Regions from separate parts of the Pantoea sp. B65 genome, predicted to be linked through region 1. Evidence: predicted binding sites of a transcription regulator. Region 1 holds the regulator's gene; each other region holds the start of a gene.

Region 1 (4,439 bases):
CTGGGCGATATCATTCACCGCAGGCGTCAGCCAGCCGGGACGCTGGGCTTCGATAGGATCAATCGAGTCACGCCACTCCGGTACATGCTTATTCAGATAGTTAATCAACGGCAGCGGTTCGCCAAAGTTAACGTAACCCTGGCCGAGATTGCGCAGCTTGCGTAAGCCGCGCACCATCTGCATAAAGCCTTCTTTCTCTTTGGTCGCGCCCCGCAGTTCTTTGGCGTAAGTCCCCACTTCCATCACATGCTCATAGCCGATGTAGATTGGCACCAGCGTAATTGGGCGGTTACCGCCGCGCAGCATGGCCTGAATGGTCATCGACAGAGTGCCGGTTTTCGGATCGAGCAGACGTCCGGTGCGTGAACGGCCACCTTCCACAAAGTATTCCACTGAATAACCGCGGGTAAACAGCTCGCCGAGGTATTCACGGAACACCGTGGCATACAGCTTATTGCCCTTAAAGGTGCGGCGAATAAAGAATGCCCCGAGACGGCGGAAAATCGGTCCGGCCGGCCAGAAGTTCAGGTTAATACCGGCGGCAATATGCGGCGGCACCAGCCCCTGATGATAAAGCACATAGGAGAGCAGCAGATAGTCCATATGGCTGCGGTGGCAGGGCACATAAACAATCTCATGGCCGTCCTGCGCCAGCTGACGTACCCGCTCTCCGCCGTTGACGTTAATCCCCTGGTAGAGCTTGCTCCACGTCCAGCCCATAATACGATCGGTGAGACGGATCGCTTCATAGGAGAAATCGGCGGCAATCTCTTCCATCAGTTCAATGGCGTTTTGCTGCGCTTTCTCATGGGAGATTTTACGCGTACGCGCCTCATCTTCTACCGCTTTGGCGATAGCTTTCGACTGCAGCAGGCGACCAAACAGCTCCTGACGTACCGGCAGGCGCGGGCCGACCGCCGCCAGACGCTGACGGGCGAAATGCATGCGCGCCACGCGCGCCAGCTTCTGGGCGATGGTCTTATCGGTGCCGTGTTCGGTGGCCATGCGGCGCAGCGAAACGGTCGGTGAGAAGCGAACAAAGCTGTCGCGCCCTAACCAGATAACGGCAAAGAACTTCTGCACGCCGTTAAGTACGCGCAGATGCGGCGTTTGCTCGCCCTGAACTTCACGTCCCGGCGCACGACCAAACATCACCGAAATCGGTACCATCTGCACGTCCAGCGCCGGGTTGCTGCGATGCAGATCCAGATAGTCGTGGAACAGTTTTACCGATTCGAGATTCGGGACGAAATAGGGGAACAGACGCGGACCGTCATGGATAAACACATGACGTGGTAAAACCGTACCATCGATCTCCAGCGGATCCAGCGGGTCGGGCAAGTCACGTTTGCGACATTGCGCACGTAGCGCGAGGAGATCAGCCTTTGAATCATAAGGCAATACATACATAATGGGGCGCGATCTGTCGAGCCCAAGTTCCGCTACCGGATCGGCCGGGATAGCTTTACTCTTCACCAAAAATGAGAGTGGTAAGTTTAATAACTTGTAGTAGAAATTACGCCAACCTGACATAGACAACATGAAGCCTCTTGTTAGCAAAGCGCGGCAAGCATACCAGAAAGCGCTATTAAGATCTGTTGTGTTGCAATATGTGCGCCACCCAGAAGTGGACGTTAAACATCTCAAAGGGTTCCATAATTATGGCAAATAATGTAACTGGTCTGACACGCATCATAAAAGCGGCAGGCTACTCATGGAAAGGGTTACGTGCAGCCTGGCAGAATGAGGCCGCATTTCGTCAGGAATCCGTTGCTGCGGTGGTGGCGATTATCATTGCCTGCTGGCTGCATGTTGATGCCGTCACGCGCGTGTTGCTGATTGGTTCGGTGCTGCTGGTGATTATCGTGGAAGTGCTGAACAGCGCGATTGAAGCGGTAGTGGACCGGATTGGCAGCGAACAGCATCCGCTCTCCGGACGCGCCAAAGATATGGGGTCGGCGGCGGTATTACTGAGTATTCTGCTGGCGCTGCTGGTCTGGATCACCCTGCTGTGGTCATATTGGGCTTAGGCCGACAGAAATCGCCAAACTGCTGTTTTTTACACAGCTTTAGGTTTCCAAGCCACCAATACCTGTATATACTCACAGCGACTGTATAAACAACCAGGGGGCGGAATGAAAGCATTAACGGCAAGGCAGCAGCAGGTATATGATCTGATTCGTGACCATATTAGTCAGACCGGTATGCCGCCTACGCGCGCCGAGATTGCCTCGCAATTAGGTTTCCGTTCCCCTAATGCCGCGGAAGAGCATCTGAAAGCGCTGGCGCGTAAAGGCGTGATTGAGATCGTCTCCGGCGCTTCGCGCGGTATTCGGCTGATGATGGAAGAGGAAACCGGGCTGCCGCTGATTGGGCGCGTTGCTGCCGGCGAGCCATTACTGGCAGAACAGCATATTGAAGGCCATTTCCAGGTCGACGCGAATCTGTTTAAACCTAACGCTGACTTTTTGCTGCGTGTCAGCGGCATGTCAATGAAAGACATCGGTATTATGGATGGTGATTTGCTGGCGGTGCATAAAACTCAGGATGTGCGTAATGGCCAGATAGTGGTGGCACGCATTGATGATGAAGTCACGGTTAAGCGCCTGAAAAAACAGGGCAATGTTGTGCAACTGTTGCCGGAAAACAGCGACTTTCAGCCGATCGTGGTCGATCTGCGTCAGCAATCCCTGACGATTGAAGGTCTGGCGGTTGGCGTAATCCGCAACGGCAACTGGCTGTAAGTTACCTCTCTTGTTCCTTACGCGCGCTGATGTCTTCCTGAGGCACGCGTAAGGTAAACTTGTTGGTCTCACCCCATTTTTGCGCCAGCCAGCGTGGCTGTGCCGCTTAATCGCGTTGTGGAAGCCTGGGCGATTGTTTACTGCTACCGATAAAAACCTCTGGCGGCTGGCGCTGCCGATGATCCTTTCCAATATCACCGTGCCCCTGCTGGGTCTGGTGGATACTGCCGTTATTGGCCATCTTGACAGTCCAACGTATTTGGCTGGCGTGGCGGTAGGCACCACCGCCACCAGTTTTCTGTTTATGCTGCTGCTATTCCTGCGGATGAGTACCACCGGTTTAACCGCTCAGGCCTTTGGCGCTGGTGATAAACCGGCGCTGGCGCGTGCGCTGATGCAGCCATTATCCATGGCGCTGCTGGCCGGTCTGCTGTTTATTATGCTGAAAGAGCCGCTGAGTACGCTGGCCACCTCGCTGGTTGGCGGTAACCCCGAAGTATTGCGTCAGGCGCAACTGTTTATGTCGGTGCGCTGGCTTAGCGCTCCGGCGACGCTGGCAAATCTGGTGCTCCTCGGATGGCTGCTTGGCGTGCAGTATGCCCGTGCGCCGGTGATCCTGCTGGTAGTGGGCAATCTGGTCAATATCCTGCTTGCCCTGTGGTTCGTTACCGGCCTCGGTTGGGGAGTGCGCGGCGCGGCAGCGGCGACGGCAATCGCCGAGTATGTCACGCTGCTTATCGGGCTGGTGATGGTATGGCGGGTGCTAAAGCTGCGCGGAATTGCCTTTAGCCTGCTGAAAAATAGCTGGTACGGCGATCTTCGCCGCCTGATGCGGCTGAACCGCGACATCATGTTGCGTTCGCTGATGTTGCAGCTCTGCTTTGCCTCATTAACTATCCTCGGCGCGCGGCTGGGCAGTGAGGTGGTAGCGGTCAACGCGGTGCTGCTGATGTTCCTCACCTTTACCGCCTATGCGCTGGATGGTTTTGCCTATGCGGTGGAAGCTTGCTCCGGCGAAGCATATGGCGCGCGCGACAGCGATAAGTTGCTGCGCGTATGGCATGCGTCCTGCCGTCAGGCCGGGCTGGTGGCGCTGAGTTTCTCGCTGCTCTATGCCTGCAGCGGCGAAGCGATAGTCGCTATGCTGACGTCATTACCCGAGTTGCGTGATATGGCCGATCGCTACCTTATCTGGCAGGTGATTCTGCCGCTGGCTGGTGTCTGGTGCTATCTGCTGGATGGTATGTTTATTGGCGCCACCCGCGGCAGCGAAATGCGCAACGGTATGGCGATTGCCGCGCTGGGATATGCGCTCACCTTATTGACGTTGCCATGGTTAGGCAACCACGGTTTATGGCTGGCGGTGATGGTGTTTCTGCTGCTGCGTGGCCTGTCGCTGTGGTTTATCTGGCGGCGGCACTGGCAGCGTAACAGCTGGTTCGCTGGTTGAAATATTTGCTTACCGGACTGTTTTGCAGAAATAATGGCTTAAATATAGATGTTTTTCAGGTGGTTACTCTGTTTTGCTACGGGCTAATTAGTGTTAATTGCTGCATTGTGACCTCATTATCGCGAATCACGACTACAATTAACTCTGTGTTTAGCAAATGGATAGCGTTTTATTCTGACATCATGCAGATGGATAAGATGAAACACTGAAACTTTATCACCTGGAGGTATCACATTATGAATAGC
Region 2 (4,439 bases), on a different contig from region 1:
GAGACCGCGCGCAGGCGCACCCCGGTCACGCCCATCTGGTCGCCCACCACTTCGTCCAGCGTACGGTCGGTATGCAGCACGATATTGCCGTTTTTCACCTTTTCCATTAGCCGATCGATTAGGATCTTTTCTGCACGGAAGCTGTCGCGTCGGTGAATCAGATGCACTTCTGCGGCGATATTGGCGAGATAAAGCGCTTCTTCCACCGCGGTATTGCCGCCGCCAATCACCGCAACTTTCTGGTTGCGATAGAAAAAGCCGTCACAAGTGGCGCAGGCGGACACCCCTTTGCCTTTAAAGGCCTCTTCCGACGGCAAACCGAGATAACGTGCCGATGCGCCGGTAGCGATAATCAATGCATCCGCGGTGTATTCCCCGCTGTCGCCGGTCAGGCGGAACGGGCGCGTCTGCAAATCAACGCGGTGAATATGGTCGAAAATAATCTCGGTATTGAACTTCAGCGCGTGCTCATGCATCCGTTCCATCAGCAGTGGACCGGTTAACTCGCTGGGATCGCCAGGCCAGTTTTCAACGTCAGTGGTGGTGGTCAGCTGACCGCCTTTTTCCAGACCGGTAATCAGTACCGGGTTCAGGTTAGCGCGCGCAGCGTATACTGCAGCGGTATAACCTGCCGGACCTGAGCCCAGAATTAATAACTTACTGTGTTTGGCCGTGCTCATGAGACCCTCATTTGTTAACTGGCAAGCATGGTTTGGGATTGTAGGGAATTTAACGCCGCAAAAAAAGTGTTCTGGAATTTTGTTAGCAATCGATGCAAGAGATTTTGCCGATGAATTGCCGTCGCGCTGCTTTTGTCGCGCAATATCGCGCCAGTTGAGCCGCGCAGCGCTAATCATCAAAGCAAAAATACCCATTAAAAAACAGTAACGCAGCGGGCCTTTTGGCATGTTGTACTGATTTTGTGTGTTTTACTTTGACAATCAGCTGCGCTTTTGCGAAAACATTGTAGGAAGCAGAGGGTTTTTAGGGGGGCTCCGCAGGGTTTAATACCATGTTGCGTGCATTTCTCCGAATAAACTCAGTCTGTCATTGGTAATGACGCATGGTGTGGACAGACAACATGCGTCATGCGGATGGGCGCTGAAAGGCAACAGACTCCATGTCTTCACTTCAAACAACCCTGTTACAGTGATGTTGTGCAGGGTGTGGCAGGCAAAGGGAAGGAATTAAGAGAGACAATAATAATGGTAGACAATAAAAAACGCCCCGGTAAAGATCTCGACAGAATCGACCGCAATATCCTCAATGAGCTGCAGAAGGATGGCCGTATTTCTAATGTCGAGCTTTCCAAACGGGTTGGCTTATCGCCAACGCCGTGCCTTGAGCGCGTTCGTCGTCTGGAACGTCAGGGTTTTATTCTTGGCTATACTGCGCAGCTGAATCCGCATTATCTTGATGCCTCACTGCTGGTTTTTGTTGAGATTACTCTGAATCGTGGTGCGCCCGATGTGTTTGAGCAATTTAACGCCGCAGTACAAAAACTTGAGGAAACTCAAGAGTGTCACCTCGTTTCCGGCGATTTCGACTATCTGTTGAAAACGCGCGTACCGGACATGTCGGCCTATCGCAAACTGCTGGGTGAAACCTTGCTGCGTCTGCCTGGTGTGAACGATACTCGTACCTATGTGGTCATGGAAGAAGTGAAACAAAGTAACCGCTTAGTGATTAAAACGCGGTAACACAGGGCAGGTGCAAAACCTGATAGATTTCGGTACACTCCTGTGAATTCATACAGGTTCAGCGTCGGGCTTGCCCGACGCTGTTGCCTTCTAATTTTACAGGCACCTGGAGAGTACTCTTGAGCCAGGAATACACAGAAGATAAAGAAGTTACCTTGCAGCCGCTGAGTAGCGGACGTCGTTTACTCGAAGCGCTGTTAGTGATTGTTGCTCTTTTCGCCGTCTATTTGATGGTGGCGTTGCTGAGCTTCAACCCTTCCGATCCCAGCTGGTCACAAACCGCCTGGCACGAGCCGATTCATAATCTGGGCGGCGGTGTGGGTGCGTGGCTGGCAGATACCTTATTGTTCATTTTTGGCGTGATGGCTTACGCTATTCCCCCGGTAATCCTCGGTTTGTGCTGGATCACCTTCCGCCAGCGTGATCGGCAGGATTATATCGACTATTTTGCCGTCGCCCTGCGTCTGATCGGTGTACTGGCGCTGATTATTACCACCTGTGGTCTGGCGGCGATTAACGCCGATGATATCTGGTACTTTGCTTCCGGCGGCGTGATTGGCAGCCTGGTCAGTAATGCGATGGCGCCGTGGTTTAGCGGTGCCGGCGGCACCTTAACCCTGCTTTGTATCTGGGCAGCGGGCTTAACGCTGTATACCGGCTGGTCATGGTTAACCATCGCGGAAAAAATCGGCGGCGTGGTGATGGGGGTGCTGACCTTCGCCAGCAACCGTTCACGCAACGAAGAACAGTGGCGTGAAGAGGATGATGATGAGCTGTATGATGTGGCGCCCGTGAAAGCGGCGGCACATGACAGCGATCAGGACGATGTGCTGCTGGCGGCGCCGGATAAAGTCAGCGCCGATTTGCCGGACGATGACGAGCAGGATCCTCTGCTGGCGAAAGCCGCGACGGCCACCCCGGCGGCGACTGCGGTTGCTGCTGAACGTAGCCCAACACCGGCAGCCGCTGCGGCGGCGCCTGCCACCGCGAGCGTGACAACGGCGACTGCGCCAGCCAGTGCCGTTCCGCCGGCCGCGCCTCCGGTTTATCGCTTTGAAATGCCGCAGGAAACGCCGGCGCCTTCCCAGCCGATTCATCATGATGAAGACGCGGGTCCGGCGTTGGGCAACTGGCGCGATACGCCATCGTCTGGCGCATCGCCATTTGATTTCTCGACGCCGCAAAGCGATCCCGCGGCCATTGCGGTTAATCCGCAGCAGGCTACTGGCTTAAGCGATGCGGCGAAAGCGGCATCGGCCGCCACATCGCCGATGTTATTTATGCCAGGCTTCAGCGCCACCAGCGGCGACAGTAATCCGCAGGTGAAACAGGGAATTGGTCCTGAACTTCCGCGGCCGAACCCGGTGAAGTTACCAACCCGGCGGGAACTGGCGTCTTACGGTATTAAGCTGCCTTCGCAGCGTATGGCGGAAGAGAAGGCGAAAGAGCAAGAGTTGCCGCCTCCGGTGGCGGCCGTCCCTGATTATGCTGACCAGGATGAACAGACGCTGCTGGAAGAGTCGCATCTGCGTGAAGCCTTTATGACGCAGCAACAGCAGCGTTACGGCGAAGAATTTGCGCCGGAAGAAGAGGATGAGGAAGCACTGCAACAGGCGATGCTGGCGCGGCAGTTTGCTGAACAGCAGCAGCAGCGCTATACGCAGGAGCAACAGCAGGAAAGCCAGCGGGCGCCGGGATTCACCCTTGATACCTCCGGTGCGTTCGACTTCTCACCGATCGACGATCTGGTCGATAACGGTCCGAGCGAGCCGCTGTTTACGCCGGATGTGGCGCCGGAAGCCGAAGCCGCGCCTGCACAGCCAATTCATCAGCCGGCACCCGCCGCATGGCAGCAGCCTGCGCCGCAACAGCCGGTCGTAGCGCAAACGCCGGTTCCGCCTGCTGCCGCGACCCCGGTCAGCGCGCAACCGCCCGCGTCTGACAGCCTGATTCATCCGTTCCTGATGCGTCACGAGCAGCCAACGTATAAGCCGGTGACGCCGCTGCCGACGCTCGATTTGCTGACCTCCCCGCCGGCGGAAGAAGAGCCGGTGGATATGTTCGAGCTGGAACAAACCGCGCGTCTGGTGGAAGCCCGCCTGGCCGATTACCGGGTGAAAGCCGAAGTCGTCGGTATTTCACCCGGCCCGGTGATTACCCGCTACGAGCTGGATCTGGCTCCTGGCGTGAAAGCGGCACGTATCTCCAACCTGTCCCGTGACCTGGCGCGTTCATTGTCAGCGGTCGCGGTGCGTGTGGTGGAAGTGATACCGGGCAAGCCTTATGTCGGCCTGGAATTACCAAACAAGCGTCGCCAGACCGTATACCTGCGTGAAGTACTGGATTGCGCCAAGTTCCGTGATAATCCGTCGCCGCTCGCAGTGGTATTGGGTAAAGATATTGCCGGACAACCGGTGGTGGCCGATCTTGGTAAGATGCCGCATCTGCTGGTGGCCGGTACTACCGGTTCTGGTAAGTCGGTCGGCGTCAACGCCATGATTATCAGCATGCTGTATAAAGCCACGCCGGAAGAAGTGCGCTTTATTATGATCGATCCGAAAATGCTTGAGCTGTCGGTGTATGAAGGTATTCCTCATCTGCTGACCGAAGTGGTTACCGATATGAAAGATGCGGCCAATGCGTTGCGCTGGAGTGTTGGTGAAATGGAGCGTCGTTATAAGCTGATGTCCGCCCTTGGCGTACGTAATCTGGCGGGTTATAACGAGAAGATTGAGCAAG
Region 3 (4,439 bases), on a different contig from region 1:
TCAGATATTCTGCCGTAGGGGCGGGATTTATTCCGCCCGTATCAATGGTTTGCACGGCCGCCGCCATCGGGGCGGGAGCCATTAATGGCTCCCCTACAGCAGGGGGGTCAGATATTCTGCCGTAGGGGCGGGATTTATTCCGCCCGTATCAATGGTTTGCACGGCCGCCGCCATCGGGGCGGGAGCCATTAATGGCTCCCCTACAGCAGGGGGTCAGATATTCTGCCGTAGGGGCGGGATTTATTCCGCCCGTATCAATGGTTTGCACGGCTGCCATCATCGGGGCGGGAGCCATTAATGGCTCCCCTACAGCAGGGGGGTCAGATATTCTGCCGTAGGGGCGGGATTTATTCCGCCCGTATCAATGGCTTGCACTGCCGCCATCATCGGGGCGGGAGCCATTAATGGCTCCCCTACGGCAGGGGGGCAGATATTCCGCCCGTATCAATGGCCTGCACCGCTGCCGCCATCGGGGCGGCAGCCATTAATGGCTCCCCTACAGCAGGGGGGTCAGATATTCTGCCGTAGGGGCGGGATTTATTCCGCCCGTATCAATGGTTTGCACGGCCGCCGCCATCGGGGCGGCAGCCATTAATGGCCCCCGACACCAGGGGGCAGATATTCCCCTGTCGGGGCGACATTGATGCCGCCCGCCTTTCTGCGCTGCGCCAGAAACATGATCTCTTCTCCATAATAAATAAAACATCATTTCATTTTTATTGAATTAACATCCCATCATGCCTATTATTTGGTTATCCGCCCGTACAACAATTGCGGCAGCACGTTTAACCTGAATGAATCTGAGAGGCATCGACATGCAAGTTCGTCAAAGCATACACAGCGAGCACGCAAAACAGCTCGACACATCAGCATTACGTGATCAATTCCTTATCGACAACATCTTTGTTGCCGATAACTACACCATGACCTACAGCCATATCGACCGCATTATCATCGGCGGTGTTATGCCGCTGGCGAACAGCGTCACTATCGGTAGTGAAGTCGGTAAACAGCTGGGGGTCAGCTACTTCCTTGAACGTCGTGAACTCGGTGTGATTAATATCGGTGGACCCGGACTGATTGAAGTTGATGGCAAAACCTGGGAAATCGGCCATCAGCAGGCGCTGTATGTCGGTATGGGCGCGCAATCGGTGGTGTTTAAAAGCGCCAGTGCCGCGCAACCGGCAAAATTTTATTACAACAGCGCCCCCGCACACACCCACTATCCCGATACCAAAATCACCCTCGAAGAAGCGGTCACCGCTACCCTGGGCGATGCCGCCACCAGCAACCGCCGCACCATTAACAAGTTTATCGTGCCGGATGTGCTGCCAACCTGTCAGCTGACCATGGGTCTGACCAAACTGGATGAAGGCAGTCTGTGGAATACCATGCCGTGCCATACCCATGAGCGCCGGATGGAAGTCTATTTCTACTTTGATATGGATCATGACACTGCGGTGTTCCATATGATGGGGCAACCACAGGAGACCCGCCATTTACTGGTCCATAACGAACAGGCGGTCATCTCCCCAAGCTGGTCAATTCATGCCGGCGTCGGCACCAAACGTTATACCTTTATCTGGGGCATGGTCGGCGAAAATCAGGTATTTGATGATATGGACCACGTAAAAGTGAGCGAGTTACGTTAACCCCCGCGACCAGTGAATGCTGGTGAGATGGTTGAAGACAAAGAGAGCGAATATGATCCTTAATGCATTTAATCTGGAAGGCAAAGTAGCGCTGATCACCGGCTGTAATACCGGTTTAGGTCAGGGAATGGCCATCGGTCTCGCGGAAGCGGGCTGCGATATTATTGGCGTCAACCGCAGCGGTGCCGATGATACCCCAGCCCGGGTGGAAGCCCTCGGCCGCCGTTTTCATGCTATTGATGCCGACCTGATGGACAGCGCCAGCGTACCGCAGGTGGTGTCACAGGCGGTAGCCGCCTTTGGCCGCATCGATATTCTGGTGAATAACGCCGGTATTATCCGTCGTGCCGATGCGCTGGAATTCAGCGAGCAGGACTGGGATGACGTGATGAACATTAACAGTAAAACGGTGTTCTTCCTGTCACAGGCGGTGGCGCGTCAGTTCATTAAACAGGGTCAGGGTGGGAAAATCATTAATATCGCCTCAATGCTCTCTTACCAGGGCGGGATCCGCGTGCCCTCTTATACCGCCTCCAAAAGTGCGGTAATGGGGTTAACCCGCCTGATGGCCAATGAATGGGCGCCGTATAACATTAATGTTAACGCTATCGCTCCCGGCTATATGGCCACCAACAATACAGAACAGTTACGCCAGGATGGCGACCGCAGCCAGGAGATCCTCGGACGTATCCCGGCCGCCCGCTGGGGCAAACCAGAAGATATGAAAGGTCCGGTGGTGTTTCTCGCCTCACCAGCGTCCGACTATGTTAATGGTTATACCCTGGCCGTGGATGGTGGCTGGCTGGCGCGCTAGGCACGTTTGCGATGGGCAGCCTGCTGCTGCCCATCGCTTTAACGCGGGCAAAAAATTCATCCTTAGTTACAGCGTCACATATTTAATCTACTGGTTATATCCCCTATACTGGATGCATTGACAGTTATGCAGCCAGGTTACCCCGATGACGGCCGAAGGCCATATTATTTTTGCCATCGCCAGCGCGATTTTTGCCAAGCGTGCCGAGCTGACGCCAGAACTGGCGGGCGGCGACTGGTGGCATATTGTGCCGGCCGCGCTGCTTACCTGCCTGCTGCCGGATATTGACCATCCTAAATCCGTGCTGGGACAGCGCCTGAAATGGATCTCGCTACCGGTGGCGCGCGCCTTTGGCCATCGCGGATTCACCCACAGTCTGCTGGCGGTGCTGGCCGGACTGGCGCTGTTTCAGATTAATGTTCCTGCGGACGGGCCGCTGCCGGCGGATGCGCTGCAGGGTATGGTGCTGGGCTATCTCAGTCATATTGTCGCCGATATGCTGACTCCGGCCGGCGTGCCGCTGTTATGGCCATGCCGCTGGCGTTTTCGCCTGCCGATCCTTAATAGTCAGAAAGGCAATCAACTGGAGCGCGCGCTATGCATGACACTGGTGGCCTGTTCAATGTGGTTCTCACCGCAAACGCCGCATTTTGGTGCAAATGGCTGGCCTGCCCAGCTCATTAATTCGGTGCAAAGCCATATCGGCCGGGCAATAAATAAACAACCTGTACAATAAAAAGACAAATAACATCATAAGGTTATAATCAATTCCTTTTGAATATAATGCTGCACCATCATCAACTGCTAACATGCGTCACGATAATGGTTTTTACGCGATTCAAAATATCGCTTTATAGCCTGCATGCAGAATACCCAACTGCCAGGCCTTTCACCGGAGAAATGGGATGAATTTGCCCCTGATTCTGAATATCGTGGCGTTTGTCGCCCTGCTATTACTTCTGGCGCGTACCCGCCGTACAAACTGGAGTTTGTCAAAAAAAGTCCTTACTGGCCTGCTGCTTGGCGTGGTGTTTGGCCTCGCGCTGCAACTGATCTATGGCGAAAACTCTGCCGTAGTGAAAGAGTCGATCGGCTGGTTCAACATCGTCGGAAATGGCTATGTGCAATTACTGCAGATGATCGTAATGCCGCTGGTATTCGCTTCGATTCTCAGTGCCGTCGCCCGCCTGCATAACGCGTCCTCGCTGGGAAAAATCAGCGTACTGACCATTGGCGTATTGCTGTTTACTACCGCCATTGCCGCACTGGTTGGCGTGTTTGTCACCCAGCTGTTTGGCCTGACCGCCGAAGGCCTGGTGCAGGGCGCGCAGGAAAGCGCGCGCCTCGCCGCCATTCAGAGTAACTATGTTGGCAAAGTGGCGGATTTAACCGTGCCACAGCTGCTGCTCTCCTTTGTCCCGAAGAATCCGTTTGCCGATCTGACCGGCGCCAACCCGACCTCAATTATTAGCGTGGTTATTTTCGCCGCCTTCCTTGGCGTTGCCGCACTGCAGCTGTTAAAAGATGATCAGGTAAAAGGCCAGCGGGTGCTGACAGCAATCGACACCCTGCAGTCGTGGGTGATGAAGCTGGTACGTCTGATTATGAAACTGACTCCCTATGGCGTACTGGCATTGATGACGAAAGTTGTCGCCGGTTCTAACCTGCAGGACATCATTAAACTGGGGGGCTTTGTCGTGGCCTCTTACCTCGGGCTGGCGATAATGTTCGCGGTTCATGCTCTGCTGCTGTCGGTCAATGGCATCAATCCGCTGCGCTTCTTCCGTAAAGCCTGGCCGGTGCTCACTTTCGCCTTTACCAGCCGCTCCAGCGCCGCCAGCATTCCGCTAAGTGTGGAAACGCAAACCCGTCGTTTAGGGGTACCGGAATCTGTCGCCAGTTTCTCTGCCTCTTTTGGCGCCACTATTGGCCAGAATGGCTGTGCCGGCCTCTACCCAACCATGCTGGCAGTG

Evidence for each region. The regulator LexA, encoded in region 1, represses DNA repair genes until DNA is damaged. The targets are predictions, from matches to a motif close to TNCTGTATGTACATACAGNA.
Region 2: a site for LexA is predicted at 1,739-1,758, ahead of JWF83_RS13350 (DNA translocase FtsK 4TM domain-containing protein). Genes of this name have one in related genera too.
Region 3: a site for LexA is predicted at 2,573-2,592, ahead of JWF83_RS14670 (metal-dependent hydrolase). Genes of this name have one in related genera too.

What each region holds. Positions count from the first base shown of each region.
Region 1 covers NZ_JAHXPU010000037.1:55,622-60,060, forward strand. The annotation lists gene plsB (glycerol-3-phosphate 1-O-acyltransferase PlsB) at 1-1,533, opposite strand, end outside; gene JWF83_RS16775 (diacylglycerol kinase) at 1,662-2,030, shown strand; gene lexA (transcriptional repressor LexA) at 2,136-2,744, shown strand; gene dinF (MATE family efflux transporter DinF) at 2,878-4,194, shown strand; gene JWF83_RS16790 (CsbD family protein) at 4,431-4,439, shown strand, end outside.
Region 2 covers NZ_JAHXPU010000027.1:215,824-220,262, forward strand. The annotation lists gene trxB (thioredoxin-disulfide reductase) at 1-680, opposite strand, end outside; gene lrp (leucine-responsive transcriptional regulator Lrp) at 1,206-1,700, shown strand; gene JWF83_RS13350 (DNA translocase FtsK 4TM domain-containing protein) at 1,820-4,439, shown strand, end outside.
Region 3 covers NZ_JAHXPU010000036.1:69,894-74,332, forward strand. The annotation lists gene kduI (5-dehydro-4-deoxy-D-glucuronate isomerase) at 816-1,652, shown strand; gene kduD (2-dehydro-3-deoxy-D-gluconate 5-dehydrogenase KduD) at 1,705-2,466, shown strand; gene JWF83_RS14670 (metal-dependent hydrolase) at 2,612-3,202, shown strand; gene JWF83_RS14675 (L-cystine transporter) at 3,372-4,439, shown strand, end outside.